DNA from 2 places in the Streptococcus sp. CM6 genome. Region 2 is predicted to be linked to the other one. Evidence: predicted binding sites of a transcription regulator. Region 2 holds the regulator's gene; the other holds the start of a gene.
What was found. Region 2 encodes Rex, which represses fermentation and respiration genes when NADH is low (regulators of the CRP and FNR family bind a similar motif). Its sites were predicted from a motif close to TTGTGAANTANTTCACAA; they were not measured.

Region 1: a site for Rex is predicted at 2,451-2,468, ahead of HMPREF1516_RS08565 (formate/nitrite transporter family protein). Genes of this name have one in related genera too.

The regions. Positions count from the first base shown of each region.
Region 1 is NZ_JATS01000024.1:38,267-44,167, reverse strand. It holds gene HMPREF1516_RS08590 (class A sortase) at 1-34, shown strand, start outside; gene HMPREF1516_RS08585 (hypothetical protein) at 109-525, shown strand; gene HMPREF1516_RS08580 (hypothetical protein) at 552-1,181, shown strand; gene HMPREF1516_RS08575 (hypothetical protein) at 1,555-1,896, shown strand; gene HMPREF1516_RS08570 (hypothetical protein) at 2,019-2,366, shown strand; gene HMPREF1516_RS08565 (formate/nitrite transporter family protein) at 2,490-3,287, shown strand; gene HMPREF1516_RS08560 (O-acetylhomoserine aminocarboxypropyltransferase/cysteine synthase family protein) at 3,438-4,718, shown strand; gene HMPREF1516_RS08555 (DUF2130 domain-containing protein) at 4,813-5,901, shown strand, end outside.
Region 2 is NZ_JATS01000026.1:34,424-40,324, forward strand. It holds gene pcrA (DNA helicase PcrA) at 1-300, shown strand, start outside; gene radC (RadC family protein) at 343-1,023, shown strand; gene HMPREF1516_RS09210 (gamma-glutamyl-gamma-aminobutyrate hydrolase family protein) at 1,020-1,709, opposite strand; gene HMPREF1516_RS09215 (redox-sensing transcriptional repressor Rex) at 1,725-2,366, opposite strand; gene HMPREF1516_RS09220 (DUF4649 family protein) at 2,460-2,663, opposite strand; gene HMPREF1516_RS09225 (DUF1831 domain-containing protein) at 2,670-3,017, opposite strand; gene HMPREF1516_RS09230 (cysteine desulfurase family protein) at 3,022-4,137, opposite strand; gene HMPREF1516_RS09235 (ribose-phosphate diphosphokinase) at 4,147-5,106, opposite strand; gene HMPREF1516_RS09240 (CYTH domain-containing protein) at 5,218-5,787, opposite strand.

The DNA of each region.
Region 1 (5,901 bases), on a different contig from region 2:
CGCCTTTAATAAGCCATATAGACAACGTTATTAACCTCAAAAACCAGTGAAGAAGCAATTTCACTGGTTTTTTGTCAAATTGAGACATCAGTCAAAGGAGAATGATGCATGTTCGAATATTTTTTGTTTGGAATGAAAACGATGTGGGAAAGTCCTGTCTTTAGTTTTGCCTTTTACTTATTAGCCTCTATTCTTTTACTAATCTTTTGGCGACGTTTTATAATTGTCCGTCGTAGTGGTGGTGATTTTTTTGCCCCGTTTCACATTTCCAATGGGAGATTTTATATTCACAATGCTTTTGTATTTGTGAAGAGAATCATTCCGCTGAATAACATCAGAAGGATTGAAGTCAAATATATTCGAAGTGTCAAATTGAATGGGGCAAGTTATCATTTGTGTATCGAAAGAAAAGATGGAAAAGCTGTCAGTTTTTTCTTCGGACAATCAAAACAGAATGATCTCCTTGTGAAGAATCTAAAGAATGAAACTAAAAACTATCATATTAGAATTGTAATAGATGGATAAGTGTTTAGTTTAAGAAAGGAATGATCATGGATAAGCTACAAGAAGTCAGAGAAAATGAACAGTTAAGGACCTTACTGATGACTGAATGTGATATTTATTTTTATGACAAGATAAGTGAAGTCCAGTTTTCAGGGAACAATGAGGAGTACTCTCTTGCCTGTAAGGCTTTTGCTCAAGATGGTAGTGGGGGAGAATATGTTTTTCTCGAAGATAACAGCATAGGCTTTATCGGAAGTGAGGGCCAAGTGGGGAGAGTAGCAGGAAGTCTGGATGACTTACTGACATTCCTACTTCACGCAGGTTGTATTTCAGATTTTAGCTGTCAGTATCTTTATCAGAATACAGACTTATTGAAAACATTTTGTAGGGGCTATGTGTCTAAAATACGAGAAAGCTATCAGGCTAAGCAGGAAAATTGGGATCAGATACGAGGAAATATGGCTCAAAAACTATCACTTGATTTCAATCCCAAAAAACTAGAAAAAGTAGCCATGGCATTTTATCAAGCGGCGACAAGAAAGCCTGTCTTTTCCTGTAAGTATGTAGACGGTGAAGAAGAGTATACCTGCGATTCAGTCTTGTCTGATGTTGTAGGCTTGTGGACGACAGAACTTGTAGGTATGAGTAGAGAAGAAATCGAAAACTGTAAAATTTGATAATGTTTGATGCTTGCAAGATGATCATTCAACTTTAATGGTATCTTTTCAATGTGAAAGGAAACTGGTCAGTAGGTTGAAAGGTTTATCGTAAGTAACCGAAGGATGTCTAGTATAAGAGAGGATAGATAATGAGTCAGTTAAGAGAAAAGTCTTTAGTTAGGCTCAAAGAAGACATAACAAGTAGTTTTCCATTTGACAAGGTTCTTCCTATGATATTCTTGGGAGGAATTGCCAATATGGCTGGACACTGAATCTTCATAGGAAAATCGGGGGAAGTGTTATTTTGGATATCATATTTCACATTTTAGAGAATTAAGTGAAGATGAGATATAGGACTTTCGCAGTAGGAAAAATAGATGAGGAGTTGAGAATGAATAATCAGATTGACTTGGCATTTCCGAACCTATACGCAGAATTCTTGAGTAGAATTGACAAGGCAGGAGAGTTTGTAATAGAGAATACAGGTATCACCTTATATTCGAGGTTAGATTTGCTAGAAAGAAACTTCACCTACCAAATAGAAGAGTGGGAACCTGATTTTTTCCTGATTGGGCAAGATGGGGATGTCGCTTTTTTTATAAAGAAAGATTCTGACGACACTATTTATATGAATGATTTGGGGGCATTAGGTTCACTGGGAATGAAACCCATATCTTTGAATATTTTCGAGTTTGTGCAACAAGCGAGTGAACATTATGATGATATCTTCTAATCATTGCAAGTGTTGTTATTTTATCGTACGCGTGTGTGGAAGACATTTTTATGAAATCATTTGAACATTTTGATTAATGTTAATAAATTTTTAGTAAATGATAATGATTTGGAGAGTGAACAATGAATTTTGATGAGAGTTTACAGCAATACACTTATGAGCATGAGGGAGTGATCTTTGTTTGGGACGAAGAGCCTGATTGTGACTTTATAGATAAAGTTGAACTGTTATCAAAAAATTATCAGGAAAATCTCAATAGAATTATAAACTTTATGCTAGCTGATCTTAAGGAAATGTATGGAGAAGTCAGCGAGGAAGATGTGAAGAACAAGCTGGGGAAACCTATCATTGACTACAATCAAGGAACAGTTAGTTATTGTGAGCAAACCTTCGATGACTGGCACCTATTTGAGTTTGAATTTTTGGATGATCAATTTGAAATATTGAAATGTTTTTCTGTTAATGGGTAAAGGAGAGATTTATGGAATTCCCCAATGCCTTGATTTTCTTTGTAGAAAACGTATACAAGAAAGGCTTTTCAAAATGCGTGCTTTATGTTATAATATTCACAAATAAAAGTTTAGGAGTTTTTTATGGTCTCTTCAGAATTTATTTCAAAGATTGAATTTGCTTGCAAGAAGAAAGAAAGTCTTTATAGCCAAAGCAAGTTTAAGTATGCGATTCGTTCCATGTTTGCAGGTGCTTTTCTGACATTTAGTACGGCTGCGGGTGCAGTTGGGGCTGACTTGATTAATAAAATCGCACCTGGTAGTGGTCGCTTCCTTTTCCCATTCGTTTTTGCTTGGGGATTGGCCTACATTGTTTTCTTGAATGCTGAGCTGGTAACTTCAAATATGATGTTTTTGACAGCTGGTAGTTTCTTGAAAAAAATTTCATGGAGAAAAACAGCTGAGATTTTACTTTACTGTACCTTGTTCAACCTTATCGGAGCTTTGATAGCAGGTTGGGGCTTTGCCCACTCAGCAGCCTATGCAAATCTAACACATGATAGCTTCATTTCAGGGGTTGTAGAGATGAAGTTAGGCCGTTCCAATGAGCTAGTCTTACTTGAAGGTATTTTAGCCAATATCTTTGTAAACATTGCTATTCTTTCCTTTGTTTTGGTGAAAGACGGTGGGGCCAAACTTTGGCTTGTCTTATCAGCAATTTACATGTTTGTATTCTTAACAAACGAACACATTGCTGCGAACTTTGCTTCTTTTGCGATTGTTAAGTTTAGTGTTGCAGCAGATTCAATTGCTAACTTTGACATACCTAATATTCTTCGTCACTGGGGTGTAACCTTTGTCGGGAACTTTATCGGAGGAGGCCTCTTGATGGGCTTGCCATACGCCTTCCTCAATAAAAATGAAGATACTTATGTCGATTAAAGAAATGAGCACGAGTTAATCGTGCTTTTTTGTTTGATGTGTAAGACTAGTCATAGTTGTTCCTTATATCAAAATATAGAAAAACGGTATTGGAAAAGACTAGCACAAGATGATACAATATCCCTAATGAAGCTATTTGGAGGTCGTCTTATGACTCGTGATTTTAAATTTGAAACCCTACAATTACATGCTGGGCAAGTAGTTGATCCAGCGACTAAATCCCGTGCAGTACCGATTTATCAAACAACATCCTTCGTTTTTGATGACACGCAAGAAGGTGCCGATCTGTTTGCCTTGAGAAAACCAGGGAACATTTATACTCGTATTACCAACCCTACAACAGCGGCATTTGAAGAAAGAATAGCTGCTCTTGAAGGTGGTGTTGGAGCGCTAGCGACAGCATCAGGTATGGCTGCTGTAACCTACACTATTTTGGCGCTTGCTCACGCAGGTGACCATGTGGTGGCTGCGTCAACTATTTACGGTGGGACCTTCAACCTCTTGAAGGAAACGCTTCCTCGTTATGGGATCACAACAACCTTTGTGGATGTGGATAATTTGGAAGAAGTGGAAGCAGCTATCAATGACAATACCAAGCTTGTCTTGATTGAAACCTTGGGGAATCCCTTAATTAACATTCCTGACTTGGAGAAATTGGCCGAGATTGCTCATAAACACCAGATTCCTCTCGTTTCGGACAACACTTTTGCCACACCATATTTGATTAACGTCTTCTCTCACGGTGTAGATATTGCCATTCACTCAGCAACTAAGTTTATCGGTGGACATGGTACGACTATTGGAGGAGTGATTGTTGATAGCGGTCGTTTTGACTGGGCAGCTTCAGGGAAATTCCCTCAATTTGTTGAGGAAGATCCAAGTTACCATAACTTGAGTTATACTCGGGATGTTGGTGCAGCAGCCTTTATTATCGCTGTTCGTGTTCAATTGCTTCGTGATACAGGTGCTGCCTTGTCGCCATTTAATGCCTTTCTCTTGCTCCAAGGGCTTGAAACTCTCTCTCTTCGTGTTGAACGTCATGTGCAAAATGCAGAGAAAATTGTTGATTTCCTTGTCAACCATCCTAAGGTAGAGAAGGTAAATTATCCAAAACTAGCTGACAGTCCTTATCATGCCTTGGCTGAGAAATATTTGCCAAAAGGTGTTGGTTCAATCTTTACCTTCCATGTTAAAGGCGGAGAGGCAGAAGCTCGCAAGGTAATTGATAATTTGGAAATCTTCTCTGACCTTGCAAACGTGGCAGATGCCAAATCTCTTGTTGTCCATCCTGCGACAACCACTCACGGTCAGTTGTCAGAAAAAGACCTAGAAGCAGCAGGTGTTACACCAAACCAAATTCGCTTGTCTATCGGTCTTGAAAATGTAGAGGATTTGATTGAAGATTTGCGCTTAGCCTTGGAAAAAATTTAAAGTAACAGATATAAACAGTGGGTTTCGACTCACTGTTTTTGATTTTCCCTCAGGCATGATATAATGGTTACAGAAGTCTAGAAAGAGGAAAGTTATGAACGAAATCAAATGTCCCAACTGTGGGGAAGTCTTTACAGTAAATGAGAGTCAGTATGCCGAACTCTTATCCCAAGTGAGAACGGCTGAGTTTGATAAGGAATTGCACGAGCGAATGAAGCAGGAGCTGGCCTTGGCTGAGCAGAAGGCTATGAATGAGCAACAGACTAAACTGGCTCAAAAAGATCAAGAAATTGCGCAACTGCAGAGTCAAATCCAAAAGTTTGATACAGAGAAGGAATTGGCCAAGAAAGAAGTTGAACAGACTAGCCATGAGGCTTTATTGGCCAAGGACAAGGAAGTACTTGCCTTGGAAAACCAACTGGCTACCTTGCGTTTGGAGCATGAAAATCAACTGCAAAAGACCCTTTCTGACATAGAAAAAGAACGCGATCAAGTCAAAAATCAGCTCCTCTTGCAAGAAAAGGAAAATGAGTTATCTTTGGCTTCTGTTAAGCAAAATTACGAAGCTCAGCTTAAGGCAGCTAGTGAACAAGTCGAGTTCTACAAGAATTTCAAAGCCCAACAATCCACAAAAGCTATCGGTGAAAGTTTGGAACAGTATGCAGAGAGTGAGTTTAACAAGGTACGCAGTTTTGCCTTTCCAAATGCCTACTTTGAGAAGGATAACAAGGTTTCTGCGCGTGGGTCTAAAGGCGACTTTATCTTCCGTGAATGTGATGAAAATGGAGTGGAAATCATTTCCATCATGTTTGAGATGAAAAATGAAGCGGATGGAACAGAGAAGAAGCATAAGAATGCGGACTTCTACAAGGAATTGGACAAGGACCGTCGGGAGAAGAACTGTGAGTATGCCGTTTTGGTGACTATGTTAGAAGCAGATAACGACTACTTTAACACAGGGATTGTTGACGTCAGTCACGAGTATGAAAAGATGTATGTGGTTCGTCCCCAGTTCTTTATCCAGTTGATTGGTCTCTTGCGAAATGCGGCGCTTAATTCTTTGAAATATAAGCAAGAGTTGGCACTTGTCCGTGAACAAAACATTGATATCACTCACTTTGAGGAAGATTTGGATGCCTTTAAACTAGCCTTTGCCAAGAACTATAACTCCGCTTCGACCAAC
Region 2 (5,901 bases):
ATTGCTTTCGGTCAAGGTATGAGCTTAGCTCAGGCCCTTCAAGAACGGAAACGCAATGCCGCATCAAGCTCTATCCAGTCAAGTGGTCTCCCATTTGGACAATTTGCAGCTGAAAATAAAAATGATACGAGCGATACCAACTGGTCTATTGGGGATATTGCCCTTCACAAAAAGTGGGGTGAAGGAACAGTCCTTGAAGTGTCGGGTAGTGGCGCTACTCAGGAATTGAAAATCAATTTCCCAGAAGTGGGTCTGAAAAAACTCCTAGCTAGTGTTGCCCCAATTGAGAAAAAAATCTAATTTTCCATCCTTCTCACGAATAATAAAGTGAGGAGGATTTTTATGTACAGTATTTCATTCCAAGAAGATTCACTTTTGCCTAGAGAAAGACTGGTTAAAGAAGGAGTAGAGGCACTGAGCAATCAAGAATTGCTAGCTATACTACTCAGAACTGGAACACGTCATGCCAACGTTTTTGAAGTTGCTCAAAAAGTCTTGAATAGTCTCAACAGTCTAACTGATTTGAAAAAAATGACCCTGCAGGAATTGCAGAGTCTGTCTGGTATTGGACGGATTAAAGCCATTGAACTACAAGCAGTGATTGAACTGGGGCATCGCATTCACAAACATGAAACCCTTGAGATGGAAAGTATTCTCAGCAGTCAAAAGCTAGCTAAGAAAATGCAACAGGAACTCGGCGATAAAAAACAAGAGCACCTAGTGGCGCTCTATCTCAATACTCAAAATCAAATCATTCATCAGCAAACTATTTTTATCGGATCTGCGACACGCAGTATTGCTGAACCGAGAGAAATCCTTCACTATGCCCTCAAGCATATGGCTACCTCTGTGATTCTCGTTCACAATCATCCATCCGGTGCCGTATCTCCTAGTCGAAATGACGACCATGTCACTAAGTTAGTCAAGGAAGCTTGCGAGCTGATGGGAATCGTTTTCTTGGACCATCTGATTGTCTCGCACTCGGATTACTTTAGTTACCGTGAAAAGACGGATCTGATTTAGAGTTCATTAACAACATAGTCAAACAATGTTTTATCTTTGGGGCGATTTTCAAAGAGAAATTCAGGATGCCATTGAACACCAAGATAAGGAAAGCCATCCGTAGTTGTCACAGCTTCAATTATTCCATCTTTAGGATCATGTGCTACAACCTTAAGATTAGGAGCTAGATCTTTAATACTCTGGTGGTGGAAGGAGTTGATATGAGATATTTCTCCATAGATCTCTCGGAGAATTGTATCAGGTTCCGTTACGAGGCGTTGGGTCGTGTATTCGGCTGAACAGTCCTGCCAATGATCCTCGATATCTTGGTGAAGCGTACCTCCCATAGCGACATTGAAAAGCTGAGTACCCCGGCAAACAGAGAAAATTGGTTTCTTCTGTTTAATCGCTTCTCTGATAAGGGCTAATTCAAACTGGTCTCTTTGAAGATGGTAGTCATCACTGTCAATGGTTTTAGGCTCACCGTAGAATTTTGGATCAACATTTTGCCCACCCGTTAGGATAAGCTTATCAATGATACTGATGTAATGGGTAGCCATTTCTTGATCACCAATCGGTAGGATGATTGGAATTCCGCCAGCGTCCTTGACTCCTTCAACAAAGCCCTTTGCTGCATAGCTCATCATGATGTCATCATCTGGATGAGCTTTTTCATTTCCTGTAATCCCAATAACTGGTTTTTTCATAAATGCTTTCGCTTTCTAATCCTCTTTACGCATAAAATAGAGGAGGGTTTGGAGTTCGCTTGTCAAATCGACATATTGAACGACCACATCTTTTGGAAGGTGGAGGTGAACAGGGGAAAAACTGAGAATACCTTTTATACCTGCATCAACCAAAAGATTGGCGACTTCTTGTGATTTAACACTTGGAACAGTTAGGATAGCAGTTTTAACATCTGCTTCTTTGATTTTTTCTTTAATTTGAGAGATACCATAGATTGGAATTCCATCAGGTGTCTGGGTTCCAACTTCTGGATGGTCATCTAGGTCAAATGCCATGATGATTTTCATCTTGTTACGCTCATGGAAGCGATAGTGGAGAAGGGCATGCCCCATATTCCCAATCCCAACCAACATAACATTGGTAATGGAGTTGTCATTTAGGAGGTCAGCAAAAAAAGTCATCAGTTTTTTAACATCATAACCAAAACCACGACGACCTAGTTCACCAAAATAGGAAAAATCACGACGAACAGTCGCAGAATCGATACCAATAGCCTCTGCAATTTGCTTGGAGTTGGCACGTTCAATTTTTTCTGCATGAAATCTCTTGAAAATTCGATAGTAGAGAGAGAGTCTTTTTGCTGTTGCTTTTGGAATAGCAGACTGTTTATCTTTCACAAAACCACAACCTTTCTATTCTTCTATTTTATAGAAACATTGTGAAAAAATCAACAAAAACAAGAAAAAACTAAGAAAATCTTAGTTTTAGTCTTAAAAATTAGCTTGTGATAGAAAACGGTAGAGATCTCCGACCAATCCTTGATAGATAACTTTATCATCAAAGGTTAATGAGGTAACTAGGAATGTATCTGGAAGAGTTACACAACCTGATAGAGATAACATAAGCTCTTCGTAATCCTTATATTCAAGTGTACGTTCTACGTGATAGTTATCTTGATAGGTAAGTCGATACATAGCCAATTATCTTTCTTCTTTTGTGAAGATTCCGCGTTCTACAAGGCTGTCCATGAGGAAGTAGAATTTCTCTTGGTGGATATGATGGTCTTCTGATTTAAAGATATTCACCAAACGAAGGCCAGATTTGTCAGTGATGTTGAGTTTAGCACCTGTAAGGTCTTTATTGATGATGATTTTTAGGTTGAAGCCTTCACCGCTGTTAGGTACTTTCTCAAGCAGACGAGTTAGTTCGAAGTTTCCAACTTTTGTTTCAAAGAAAGTATTATCTTTCAGTGTGAACTTTTTGACAGTTGGGCTAAGTGTGTAGTCGTAGCGGCAGTTTTGTAGTTTAATGGTTTTTTCGAATGCCATTAGATTAATCTCCAATAATATTTTTTAAGGTTTGTGCGAGTTGTTTCAGTTCTTCCTCAGTGTTAAGAGGAGACAGGCTGATACGGACAGATTCTTTCAAACGATGCGAATCAGGTCCATAAAATGCTTTAAGCACATGACTGGTTTGTACAACACCAGCGGTACAAGCTGAACCGGTAGAAATTGAAATTCCTTCAAGGTCTAACCGTAGCAAGAGCAAATCATTTTTTTGACCAGGAAAGCCAATATTGACAACATAAGGAAGCTGGTATTGGCTTTCGTTGAGATAGTATTCTAGATCTGCAATCTCATCTAGAAAAGCAGATTTTAATCCCTCTAGTTTTTGGTAATGTTCAGCTTGCTGCTCTAAGTCCTCTTTAAGAGCAGCGACCATGCCTACAATGGCAGCGAGGTTTTCTGTTCCAGCCCGTTTCTTTTGTTCTTGGTCTCCACCGTGAAGATAGGAATCAAAGTCCGCGGAAGAAGCATAAAGAAAGCCGATTCCCTTTGGTCCATGGAATTTGTGGGCAGAAGCACTGAGGAAATCAATTCCCAATTCCTCAGGATGGATAGGAACTTTTCCGATAGCTTGAACAGCATCTACATGATAAGCCGCAGGATGCTCTTTTAAAACACGTCCAATCTCAGCGATAGGTAAGAGACTGCCCGTTTCATTATTAGCATACATAGTGGAAACGAGAATAGTATCGTCACGTAAGGCCTCTTGAATTTGCTGGGGAGTAATTTCTTGATTTACTGGTTGGATGATAGTCGCTTCAAAGCCAAAATGTTGCACCAGATAATCGATAGTCTCAAGCACAGAATGATGTTCAATAGCTGTCGTGATGATATGTTTTCCACGATTTTGATGACGGAGACAATAGCCAATAATAGCTGTATTGTTGCTTTCTGTACCGCCAGACGTAAAAAAGATATGTTGAGATTTTGTCCCCAATAACTGGGCTAGTTCCTGACGGGCTTCTCGCAAGAGTTTGCCAGCCTGTCGACCATGACTATGAATACTAGAAGGATTACCGTGGGTTTCTTGCATGACCCTGGTCATTTCTGAAATAGCAACTGCTGACATAGGAGTAGTAGCAGCATTGTCCAAATAAATCAAAGAATCACCTTATTTCTTTTTGTTGTAAGCAAAGAGTGGGCTGACTGGTTTTCTTTCATGGATGCGGACGATCGCATCTCCGATTAACTCGCTAGCAGTAATGTAACATACATTTTCAGGAGTTCTTTCTTTGGTTGCTACGGAGTCTGTCACTAGGATTTCTTTGATGTTTGTAGCGTCAAGGAGGTCTGCTGCACCTTCAACAAATAAACCGTGACTAGATACTGCATAAATCTCAGTTGCACCTTCACGTTCAACGATTTTGGCAGCTTCAGAGAAAGTACGACCAGTATTTAGAATATCGTCAATTAAGATAGCCTTCTTGCCTTCGACATCCCCAATGATATAGCCTTCGTTACGATTAGAATCGTCTTGGGCGTAGTCAATGATAGCGATAGGAGCATCAAGGTATTCAGCCAAACTACGTGCACGTTTAACACCAGAGTTCTTTGGACTGACAACAACAACATCGGAGCCAAGGAGTCCTTTATCACAGTAGTGCTTAGCAAATAGAGGAACAGTATAAAGATTATCTACAGGAATATCAAAGAAACCTTGGACTTGAACAGCGTGGAGATCAAGCGTTAGAACACGACTTACACCAGCTTTGACAAGCATATTGGCAACTAGTTTTGCAGTGAGGGGTTCGCGAGAAGAAGCGATACGATCCTGACGAGCATAACCAAAGTAAGGAAGGACAACGTTGATACTATGAGCACTTGCACGTACACAAGCATCAACCATTATTAATAATTCCATCAAGTGGTTGCTAACAGGGTAGCTAGTTGACTGGATGATGTAAACATCGTAACCACGGACACTTTCTTCGATGTTGACCTGGATTTCGCCGTCAGAAAATTGACGAGAGGATAATTTTCCGAGAGGTACACCAACTGTATCCGCAATCTTTTGAGCGATTTCTGGGTTAGAGTTTAGGGTGAAAAGTTTCATGTTGTTTCTATCTGACATTATAGACCGTCCTCTGTAAACTTTGTGAATCTCCTTTGAGAAAGTTCTGTTTTTCAAAGCAAGATTCTTTTATTTTTATCTTTTCTATTCTACCAAAAAAAGGAGATTATTTCAGCTTTTTTTCATGCTTTTAATAAAACGAATTAATTTTGAAGGAGCTTTCTGATAAGTTATGTGATTTTCATCTAAAAATTTCCGAAAATCGGCTTTCCCTTTTTCATGGTCTGTGACTTCAAGCTCGAGTTCATAGTCCGTTTGGTCAAAGTAGTGACTTTCATCTAACGCCATTAAGCCAATTTCTGTTTTCGTTTCATAACGAAGAGTCGAAAGGCAGCCTAAAACAAGCCAGTCATGACTTTCAATACCAATCTTAGCGAGCTTTTCTAGAACGAGCCCTTGAGGTAGTTTTTGTTTTTCTAGGTATGATTCAGCCTCTGAAAGAGTTAGTTTCTGGTTGTATTCCATATTTCCTACAGTTTGAGGCACTTTCAAGGTCAATTCCGCCCAATTTGAAAAAGTGCGAATGCGCATGGCAACCTTCTTTTCACGTAATTGAAAATCAGGTGTGTCAATGTAGTAGTTTTTCTGAAGGACGGGCTGGATATGGGAAAACTGTTTTTTTAGATGATCATATTCCTCTTTTTTCAGAAGTGTTTTCAATTCTATTTCTAAATGTTTCATTTTTTCAACCTTTTCTATATCTTTGAAAGCGATTTATGGTATAATGGACAATGTATTTATTGTATACGAATGTACTGAAAAAATCAAAGATTTTCGACAGAGCAATCAAACATT